One region of the Rummeliibacillus sp. G93 genome, then DNA from elsewhere that is predicted to be linked to it. Evidence: a T-box and tRNA genes for the amino acid it is inferred to sense, from the RefSeq annotation. Region 1 holds a T-box; the other holds one or more tRNA genes.

Region 1 (4,195 bases):
CCGCCTTCGCATCAAGCCCACTAAACGCATTTTCAAAAAACTTTCTTTTTTCTTCAATACTGGAAGGGAGATCCATCAAACCATCAGGAGATAACTTTGTAGATGTTACCGTCAATTCGAGACCTTTGTCAGTTGCCACAACTTGGATCCATAACGGGCCATCCATTTCAAAATCTATATCATCATTAATTTCTTCCATCATAACCCAGAAGAGTTCTTCGCCTTTATCACGGTCATACCAAATTTCATCTTTGGTGAATCCTCGTTCTTCAATATCAACGTAAGAAATGAAGAGTTTTAGTGTATTCTCATTAATGCGTTCCATATCCATTTTACACAACCCCCTTCGGTCCATAATTATAATATTCTTCAACGATCATGTAGCCAGATTTTCAAGGTGTATTACTTTAACAGCGTCTATTACTATTGTATGACGAGATGGTGAAAAATGAAAAGGATAAATCTTAGGAAATATCAATAGTATATGAATTATAATAGTTTTAAGTTCCATTTGCCAATAAGAAGCAATAGATTATGGCAATGTGAATAGAATGTATTCACCGCAATTGTTTTAACATTATATTCTGATGCCTTGCCATTGTTGACACATCGCTGTTCTTTAATATCCTCATGTCTTTACCTTCTTCTTTACCCACAAATGGCTTTTAAAAAACGAAAAAAGCTAAAACCCATCAGACGATGGATTCTAGCTTAGCTTGTACACCTGTACTTGATCTATACAGAGTTAGTTCACCATTTTTTGCGCTTCTTGCAATTGGTAAGCACGAACTTTACGTGGTAGGAAACGACGAATTTCATCTTCGTTGTACCCCACTTGCAGACGCTTTTCGTCTAAAATGATTGGACGTCTTAATAAGCCAGGATTTTCTTGGATTAACTCATATAATCGTTGTAAAGGTAATGATTCAACGTCTACTTTTAATTTTTGGAAAATCTTTGAGCGTGTAGAGATAATCTCATCTGTGCCATCTTCCGTCATTCGTAGTATTTCTTTAATTTCGCTTATGCTTAACGGCTCCGCGAAGATATTTCTTTCTTTATATGAAATCTCATGTTCTTCTAACCATGCTTTTGCTTTTCTACATGAAGTACAACTCGGTGATGTAAAAAGAGTGACCATCATCTCAAAAACACATCCTTTCGAAAATGTGAGTTAATGTATATAGGAATTGCTGTATTGTTAAATTAGAATTACTCTAATAAAGAAGTCTAACATCATTATACACCATAAATTCTCATTTGAATATACACAAAATAGAAATTACATCAATTGATTGACGACTAAATATGACGAATTATTCTATTATGTTCAGTTTCACTATTATTCGTCATAGAGCAATTCTCAGTTATATCTGTATTATCCCCATTTTCAGGAACAACTAAACATAAAAATCCAGAATAATTTTCTCAATTAATACCTTTACACTGAAAATGAGTTGCTATACTATTATTTACGTTTAATTGCCAAAAAGGTTCCAAAACTTTTTGAAAAGATGAAAAATAAAGAAGATATTTTTTAGATATTCTCTAACTGACTTGCAGTAGACAAATAAAAGCTTTCTCTATAATTGGAAGTTATGCAACAGTTGCTTTTTCAAAAACGCTATATTATAATTTTCACCATATTGATAAAACGTTGAAGAAGAAGAGTACTTATAGTTCGTTTGTAAAGAGAGTCTGTGGCTGGTGGAAACAGATCATACGCTATAGGGAATGGGCTTCTGAGTAGCTTTATGAAAACATAGTAGTAAGGCTCGGGTTTGTCCTACGTTACAGGATTAGAGTGGCCGGATTCGGCAAACTTGGGTGGTACCGCGGATACATAACATTATTCGTCCCTTTTCAGAGGGATGAATAATGTTTTTTGTTTTTATAAGAAATTTTTAGGAGGAAAAAGAAATGAAAAGAATTTTTTCAGGTGTACAACCAACAGGTGTCATTACATTAGGAAACTATATTGGGGCCTTTCGTCAGTTCGTGGCTATGCAGGAGGATTATGATTGCATCTTTTGTATCGCTGATGAACATGCAATTACTGTACCGCAAGACAGCGATTCACTAAGAAACAGCATACGAGCTCTTGCCGCTACTTATATTGCAGCAGGCATTGACCCACATAAATCAACATTATTCATTCAATCTGAAGTTCCTGCACATGCACAAGCGGGCTGGATGTTAACTTGTACAGCTTATATCGGAGAATTGGAACGCATGACTCAATTTAAAGATAAGTCGAAAGGAAAAGATGCCGTTTCAGCAGGCCTTTTAACTTACCCTCCATTAATGGCAGCAGATATCTTGCTTTATAATACAGACATCGTTCCTGTTGGAGAGGATCAAAAACAACATCTTGAAATCACACGTGATCTAGCAGAGCGATTCAACAAACGCTATGGCGAAGTATTTACTATTCCAGAAATTCAACTCCCTAAGAACGGCGCTCGCATCAAATCACTTCAAGATCCATTGAAGAAGATGAGCAAATCAGATGAGAACAAAAAAGCAACAATCCGTTTGCTGGATACGCCAAAAGAAATCGAGAAAAAGATCAAATCAGCCGTTACTGATTCGGAAGGTATCGTGAAATTCGATATGGAAAATAAGCCAGGCGTTTCTAATCTTTTAACTATTGAAGCAGCGTTGAGCAATATGTCGATAGACGATTTAGTCTCAAAATATGATGGACTTGGCTATGGTGCTTTTAAAGCTGGCGTAGCGGAAAGTGTTATTCAACACCTAACACCAATTCAAGAAAGATACAATGAATTAATTGATTCACCTGAATTGGATGAAATTCTGAATGTTGGTGCTGAGAAAGCCAACAAGATTGCAAGTGAAACTGTTACGAAAATGGAGTCCGCGATGGGCTTGGGAAGAAAAAGACGGTAATCAGTCCAAGACATGCTCCTAAAAAGATTTTAAAATCCACTGTCTTCAAGATGAAAATAAATACATCAGACCATGGATAACCGAGAGCATGATAGTTTAAATACAAAATCATATGAGTGGCGGTCAATACAACTAGTCCATAACAAATTAAAAAAAATAAGAATCGCATATCATTATCCTTTTCTTGTTTTTTTATTTCAGTGATTGAAAGAGATTTGTTGTGTGAAATTTCGCTTTGTCGTTTAAAGAATCTATTATAAGCTATGAAAAAAAGCCTTTCTCTATTCATGAGAAAGGCTTTTCTACTAGTTTTAACTTTTTGTATTACATTTTTTTAAACAGTAGTGAAGCATTATGTCCACCAAAACCAAGCGAATTGCTCATCACGTATGAGATTTCTTGCTCTCTTGCTTTATTTGGCACATAATCCAAATCACATTCTTCATCTGGTGTTTCAAGATTCATTGTTGGTGGCAAAATATTTTCTTGCAACGCCAACACAGAGAAGATTGCCTCAATGCCACCTGCTGCACCAAGTAAATGGCCGGTCATTGATTTAGTTGAACTGATCGCTAATTTATAAGCGTGCTCTCCGAAAACTGTTTTGACCGCTTTCGTTTCGAATAAATCATTATAGACCGTACTTGTTCCGTGAGCATTAATGTAATCCACTTGCTCAGGAGATACTTCTGCATCATTAAGTGCCTGTTGCATAGCACGTGCTGCTCCTTCACCTTCTGGAGCAGGAGCCGTGATATGGTGTGCATCACCTGTTGAGCCGTAGCCAATAACTTCTGCGTAAATTTTTGCACCACGGTTAACCGCATGTTCATATTCTTCCAGGATCACAATACCAGCACCTTCGCCAATGACGAAACCATCACGATTTTTATCGAATGGACGTGAAGCTGTTTTTGGATCTGGATTTAATGTTAGTGCAGTATTTGAACAGAAACCAGCTACTGCCATGTTAGTAATCGGGGCTTCTGCTCCACCTGAAATCATGACGTCAGCATCACCACGTTCAATTACCTTGAAGGCGTCACCGATTGAGTTTGTACCTGATGCACAAGCTGTTACTGAACATGAATTAATCGCTTTTGCTCCGAAATGGATGGATACTTGACCCGCAGCCATATCGGGAATCATCATTGGTACGAAAAATGGACTCACACGACGTTGCCCTTTTTCAAGGAAATTATTATATTGCTGTTCAAATGTCTCCATTCCACCAATTCCTGAACCAATCCATACACCCGTGCGCAATCCGACCTCAGGCGTAATT
Region 2 (4,195 bases), 1.5 Mb from region 1:
ATGAAATTACTAATAGCAGAATAATATTATTACTTTTTTCTAAATCTAGAAACAAAGGACATAAAAGATTATTATATTCTCCTAGTTTTTTTAAAAAAGTGCCCAATTTTATGTTATAGATGCTGTTATTTGCAATAGCACTATTACATAAGTTGATTCAAAAGAAAAAGCGACATAGCCGATCTTATAATCGGGTTGTCACTTTTCTAATATCTCGCAGACATTCATTCCGGAATGTTTTTTCAACTGTGTATGGTTATGTTGCTTATATTTAAACTTCTTCTTGGTACAACTCACGTTTAATAGGTGTCAATTGAAGTACTTTTTGAAATGCTTTTAAATCTTCTACAGCGGCGAAAAATTCATCTAAACTTTCATAATCCATTGACCATTCTGTAGCTTTTAAACGTTTTACTTCTTTAGTATATTCAAATAAAAATTCACAATGTAATTGTTCCATTCCTCCATACTCATCATCTTCATACTTTGTAAATTGGCGGACAAAATTAAAGTGTAGCATTTTCTCTCCTGTAAATTTAAAAACACCACATTCAAATAAGATTTCTTTTTCTTCTTCTCCCTGAATATCTTCTCTACAAAACACTTTAAACTTCTCCCATATCGTAGCTACCTTATCATTTTCAAAATCCAGTGTCGTTTCAAAATAAGCTTTTGCATTTTTAATTGTAATCATATTATAGTTCTCTCTTTCAGCCGTGATAACTTATTATATATCACAATATAAATTAAAAACCTCCCCAAATCCGTAATTTGGATACTGGCGGTCGGGGGCAACCCCTTTAACGTAGTTCTACCCTTTTCTGCTATAAAATCCATAAGCAATGGTTCCAAATAATAAGCCTATTCCAGCCCCCAATGTAATTGAAAAACCTTGGGAGATTGATTCGAAAAAAATTCCTAAAATTATACCGATGGTACCACCAAAAATCATTCCTAATGGTATTAAACTATTGATTAAATCTTTGTTTTTCACACCTATAGTTTCTCCCCTATTTTTGTAACTTTGTTTATTGAACAAAGTTTAAACAAATTTCTACTTGTATTTTACCATAAAGGTGTTTTAATCCTTCTTGCTCTATACTGGCCCCGTTTGTTCAATTACCTTCTATCTTATTATATTAGTCAGTTAATCATAATGGCGGTTGTATCCATGTAAAATAAGGGGTCGGGAATTCAATATTCGATAAGGTAATAAAAGAGACGTTACCCGTTTTAGATAGCGTCCATTTTTATATTAGATTACATTTTCTTGAATCATTTTTTCGGTAACGTTACAAGGACTTACGTCTTGCCATATATAATCCCACTGAACCTATTCACACGATTGATTCGCACGATTAAAGACTATTTGTTAAAACCAAAAACCAACGTATTTTAACTAAAAATAAACACAAAAAAAAACGCTTCCCCACAATAGAGAAACGTTGATTTCATCGCTTGGCAAACGATGTTATGATACCGGTGGTCGGGGTCGAACCGACACTCCAAAGGAACACGATTTTGAGTCGTGCGCGTCTGCCAATTCCGCCACACCGGCATGATGTGTTTATATAGTGTAATTAACTATATGGAGGCGGCAACCGGATTTGAACCGGTGAATAAAGGTTTTGCAGACCTTTGCCTTACCACTTGGCTATGCCGCCTTGGCATTATAAAATATATGGAGCGGAAGACGGGGTTCGAACCCGCGACCCCCACCTTGGCAAGGTGATGTTCTACCACTGAACTACTTCCGCATATATAACTGGGGTACCTGGATTCGAACCAGGGCATGACGGAATCAAAATCCGTTGCCTTACCGCTTGGCTATACCCCAAAATGGGGCGACTGAAGGGGATCGAACCCTCGAATGCCGGAACCACAATCCGGTGTGTTAACCACTTCACCACAATCGCCATTGTATTAAAGGAAAACCTAATCTTTACATTTTATATATGGGGCGGCTGAAGGGGATCGAACCCTCGAATGCCGGAACCACAATCCGGTGTGTTCACCACTTCACCACAGCCGCCGTTATGTAAATTTAAAGGTTTTATATTGGCAGGGGCAGTAGGAATCGAACCCACATCAAAGGTTTTGGAGACCTCTATTCTACCGTTAAACTATGCCCCTGTAAAGAATGGTGGAGGGGGGCAGATTCGAACTGCCGAACCCGAAGGAGCGGATTTACAGTCCGCCGCGTTTAGCCTCTTCGCTACCCCTCCAGAATGGTGCCGGCGAAAGGAGTCGAACCCTCGACCTACTGATTACAAGTCAGTTGCTCTACCAACTGAGCTACACCGGCAAAAATTATTATGGTGGGTCGGGACAGAATCGAACTGCCGACACTTAGAGCTTCAATCTAATGCTCTACCAACTGAGCTACCGACCCATAATAACTTTAAATATTATAATTTAAAATGGCGGTCCGGACGGGACTCGAACCCGCGACCTCCTGCGTGACAGGCAGGCATTCTAACCAGCTGAACTACCGGACCATTTTGGTTGCGGGGGCAGGATTTGAACCTGCGACCTTCGGGTTATGAGCCCGACGAGCTACCGAACTGCTCCACCCCGCGATAATAATATATGCTTATTTGATTGATAAAGTTCTTAAAATGGTGGAGGATGACGGGATCGAACCGCCGACCCTCTGCTTGTAAGGCAGATGCTCTCCCAGCTGAGCTAATCCTCCGAAAATGGTGACCCCTACGGGATTCGAACCCGTGTTACCGCCGTGAAAGGGCGGTGTCTTAACCGCTTGACCAAGGGGCCATATGTATTGAAAAGTCATGGCGGAGAGTAAGGGATTTGAACCCTTGAGACAGGGTTACCCGCCTACACGATTTCCAATCGTGCTCCTTCGGCCACTCGGACAACTCTCCAAAAAAATGGCTCCGAAGGCAGGACTCGAACCTGCGACCCTCTGATTAACAGTCAGATGCTACTACCAACTGAGCTACTTCGGAATAATAAAATCAACAGCCTAGCGACGTCCTACTCTCGCAGGGGGAAGCCCCCAACTACCATCGGCGCTAAAGAGCTTAACTTCTGTGTTCGGCATGAGAACAGGTGTGACCTCTTTGCCATCATCACTAGACATGTTATTTCTCAAAGACAAGAATTATTATATCACTTTTTTTCTAATTAAGTCAACTGCTTTTTTAGAAAAACTTTTCTTGTTCTTTCAAAACTGGATAAACGTGAATTGAAGGTTCTTAAGAAATTTGGTTAAGTCCTCGATCGATTAGTATTCGTCAGCTCCATGTGTCGCCACACTTCCACCTCGAACCTATCTACCTCATCGTCTTTGAGGGATCTTACTTACTTGCGTAATGGGAAATCTCATCTTGAGGGGGGCTTCATGCTTAGATGCTTTCAGCACTTATCCCGTCCACACATAGCTACCCAGCGATGCTCTTGGCAGAACAACTGGTACACCAGCGGTGTGTCCATCCCGGTCCTCTCGTACTAAGGACAGCTCCTCTCAAATTTCCTACGCCCACGACGGATAGGGACCGAACTGTCTCACGACGTTCTGAACCCAGCTCGCGTACCGCTTTAATGGGCGAACAGCCCAACCCTTGGGACCGACTACAGCCCCAGGATGCGATGAGCCGACATCGAGGTGCCAAACCTCCCCGTCGATGTGGACTCTTGGGGGAGATAAGCCTGTTATCCCCGGGGTAGCTTTTATCCGTTGAGCGATGGCCCTTCCATGCGGAACCACCGGATCACTAAGCCCGTCTTTCGACCCTGCTCGACTTGTAGGTCTCGCAGTCAAGCTCCCTTGTGCCTTTACACTCTACGAATGATTTCCAACCATTCTGAGGGAACCTTTGGGCGCCTCCGTTACTCTTTAGGAGGCGACCGCCCCAGTCAAACTGTCCGCCTGACACTGTCTCCTACCCCGATCAGGGGTACGGGTTAGAATTTCAATACAGCTGGGGTAGTATCCCAAGGACGCCTCCACCGAAGCTGGCGCTCCGGTTTCAATGGCTCCTACCTATCCTGTACAAGCTGTACCAAAATTCAATATCAGGCTACAGTAAAGCTCCACGGGGTCTTTCCGTCCTGTCGCGGGTAACCTGCATCTTCACAGGTACTATAATTTCACCGAGTCTCTCGTTGAGACAGTGCCCAGATCGTTACGCCTTTCGTGCGGGTCGGAACTTACCCGACAAGGAATTTCGCT

The links. The T-box of region 1 lies ahead of trpS (tryptophan--tRNA ligase). A T-box ahead of a tRNA ligase gene usually reads a tRNA of that ligase, here a tRNA-Trp.
Region 2: it has a tRNA-Trp gene. The T-box ahead of trpS (tryptophan--tRNA ligase) is inferred to sense a tRNA for this amino acid. The anticodon was not compared.

Annotation. Positions count from the first base shown of each region.
Region 1 covers NZ_CP097314.1:743,160-747,354, reverse strand. The annotation lists gene mecA (adaptor protein MecA) at 1-331, opposite strand, end outside; gene spxA (transcriptional regulator SpxA) at 746-1,141, opposite strand; T-box leader at 1,649-1,864, shown strand; gene trpS (tryptophan--tRNA ligase) at 1,921-2,910, shown strand; gene fabF (beta-ketoacyl-ACP synthase II) at 3,235-4,195, opposite strand, start outside.
Region 2 covers NZ_CP097314.1:2,515,207-2,519,401, forward strand. The annotation lists gene M2M59_RS12655 (hypothetical protein) at 272-694, opposite strand; gene M2M59_RS12660 (hypothetical protein) at 812-994, opposite strand; tRNA gene M2M59_RS12665 (tRNA-Leu) at 1,478-1,558, opposite strand; tRNA gene M2M59_RS12670 (tRNA-Cys) at 1,590-1,664, opposite strand; tRNA gene M2M59_RS12675 (tRNA-Gly) at 1,683-1,757, opposite strand; tRNA gene M2M59_RS12680 (tRNA-Gln) at 1,766-1,837, opposite strand; tRNA gene M2M59_RS12685 (tRNA-His) at 1,841-1,916, opposite strand; tRNA gene M2M59_RS12690 (tRNA-His) at 1,957-2,032, opposite strand; tRNA gene M2M59_RS12695 (tRNA-Trp) at 2,060-2,133, opposite strand; tRNA gene M2M59_RS12700 (tRNA-Tyr) at 2,142-2,225, opposite strand; tRNA gene M2M59_RS12705 (tRNA-Thr) at 2,230-2,305, opposite strand; tRNA gene M2M59_RS12710 (tRNA-Phe) at 2,317-2,392, opposite strand; tRNA gene M2M59_RS12715 (tRNA-Asp) at 2,422-2,498, opposite strand; tRNA gene M2M59_RS12720 (tRNA-Met) at 2,503-2,579, opposite strand; tRNA gene M2M59_RS12725 (tRNA-Val) at 2,620-2,695, opposite strand; tRNA gene M2M59_RS12730 (tRNA-Glu) at 2,701-2,775, opposite strand; tRNA gene M2M59_RS12735 (tRNA-Ser) at 2,794-2,885, opposite strand; tRNA gene M2M59_RS12740 (tRNA-Asn) at 2,893-2,969, opposite strand; rRNA gene rrf (5S ribosomal RNA) at 2,985-3,100, opposite strand; rRNA gene M2M59_RS12750 (23S ribosomal RNA) at 3,228-4,195, opposite strand, start outside.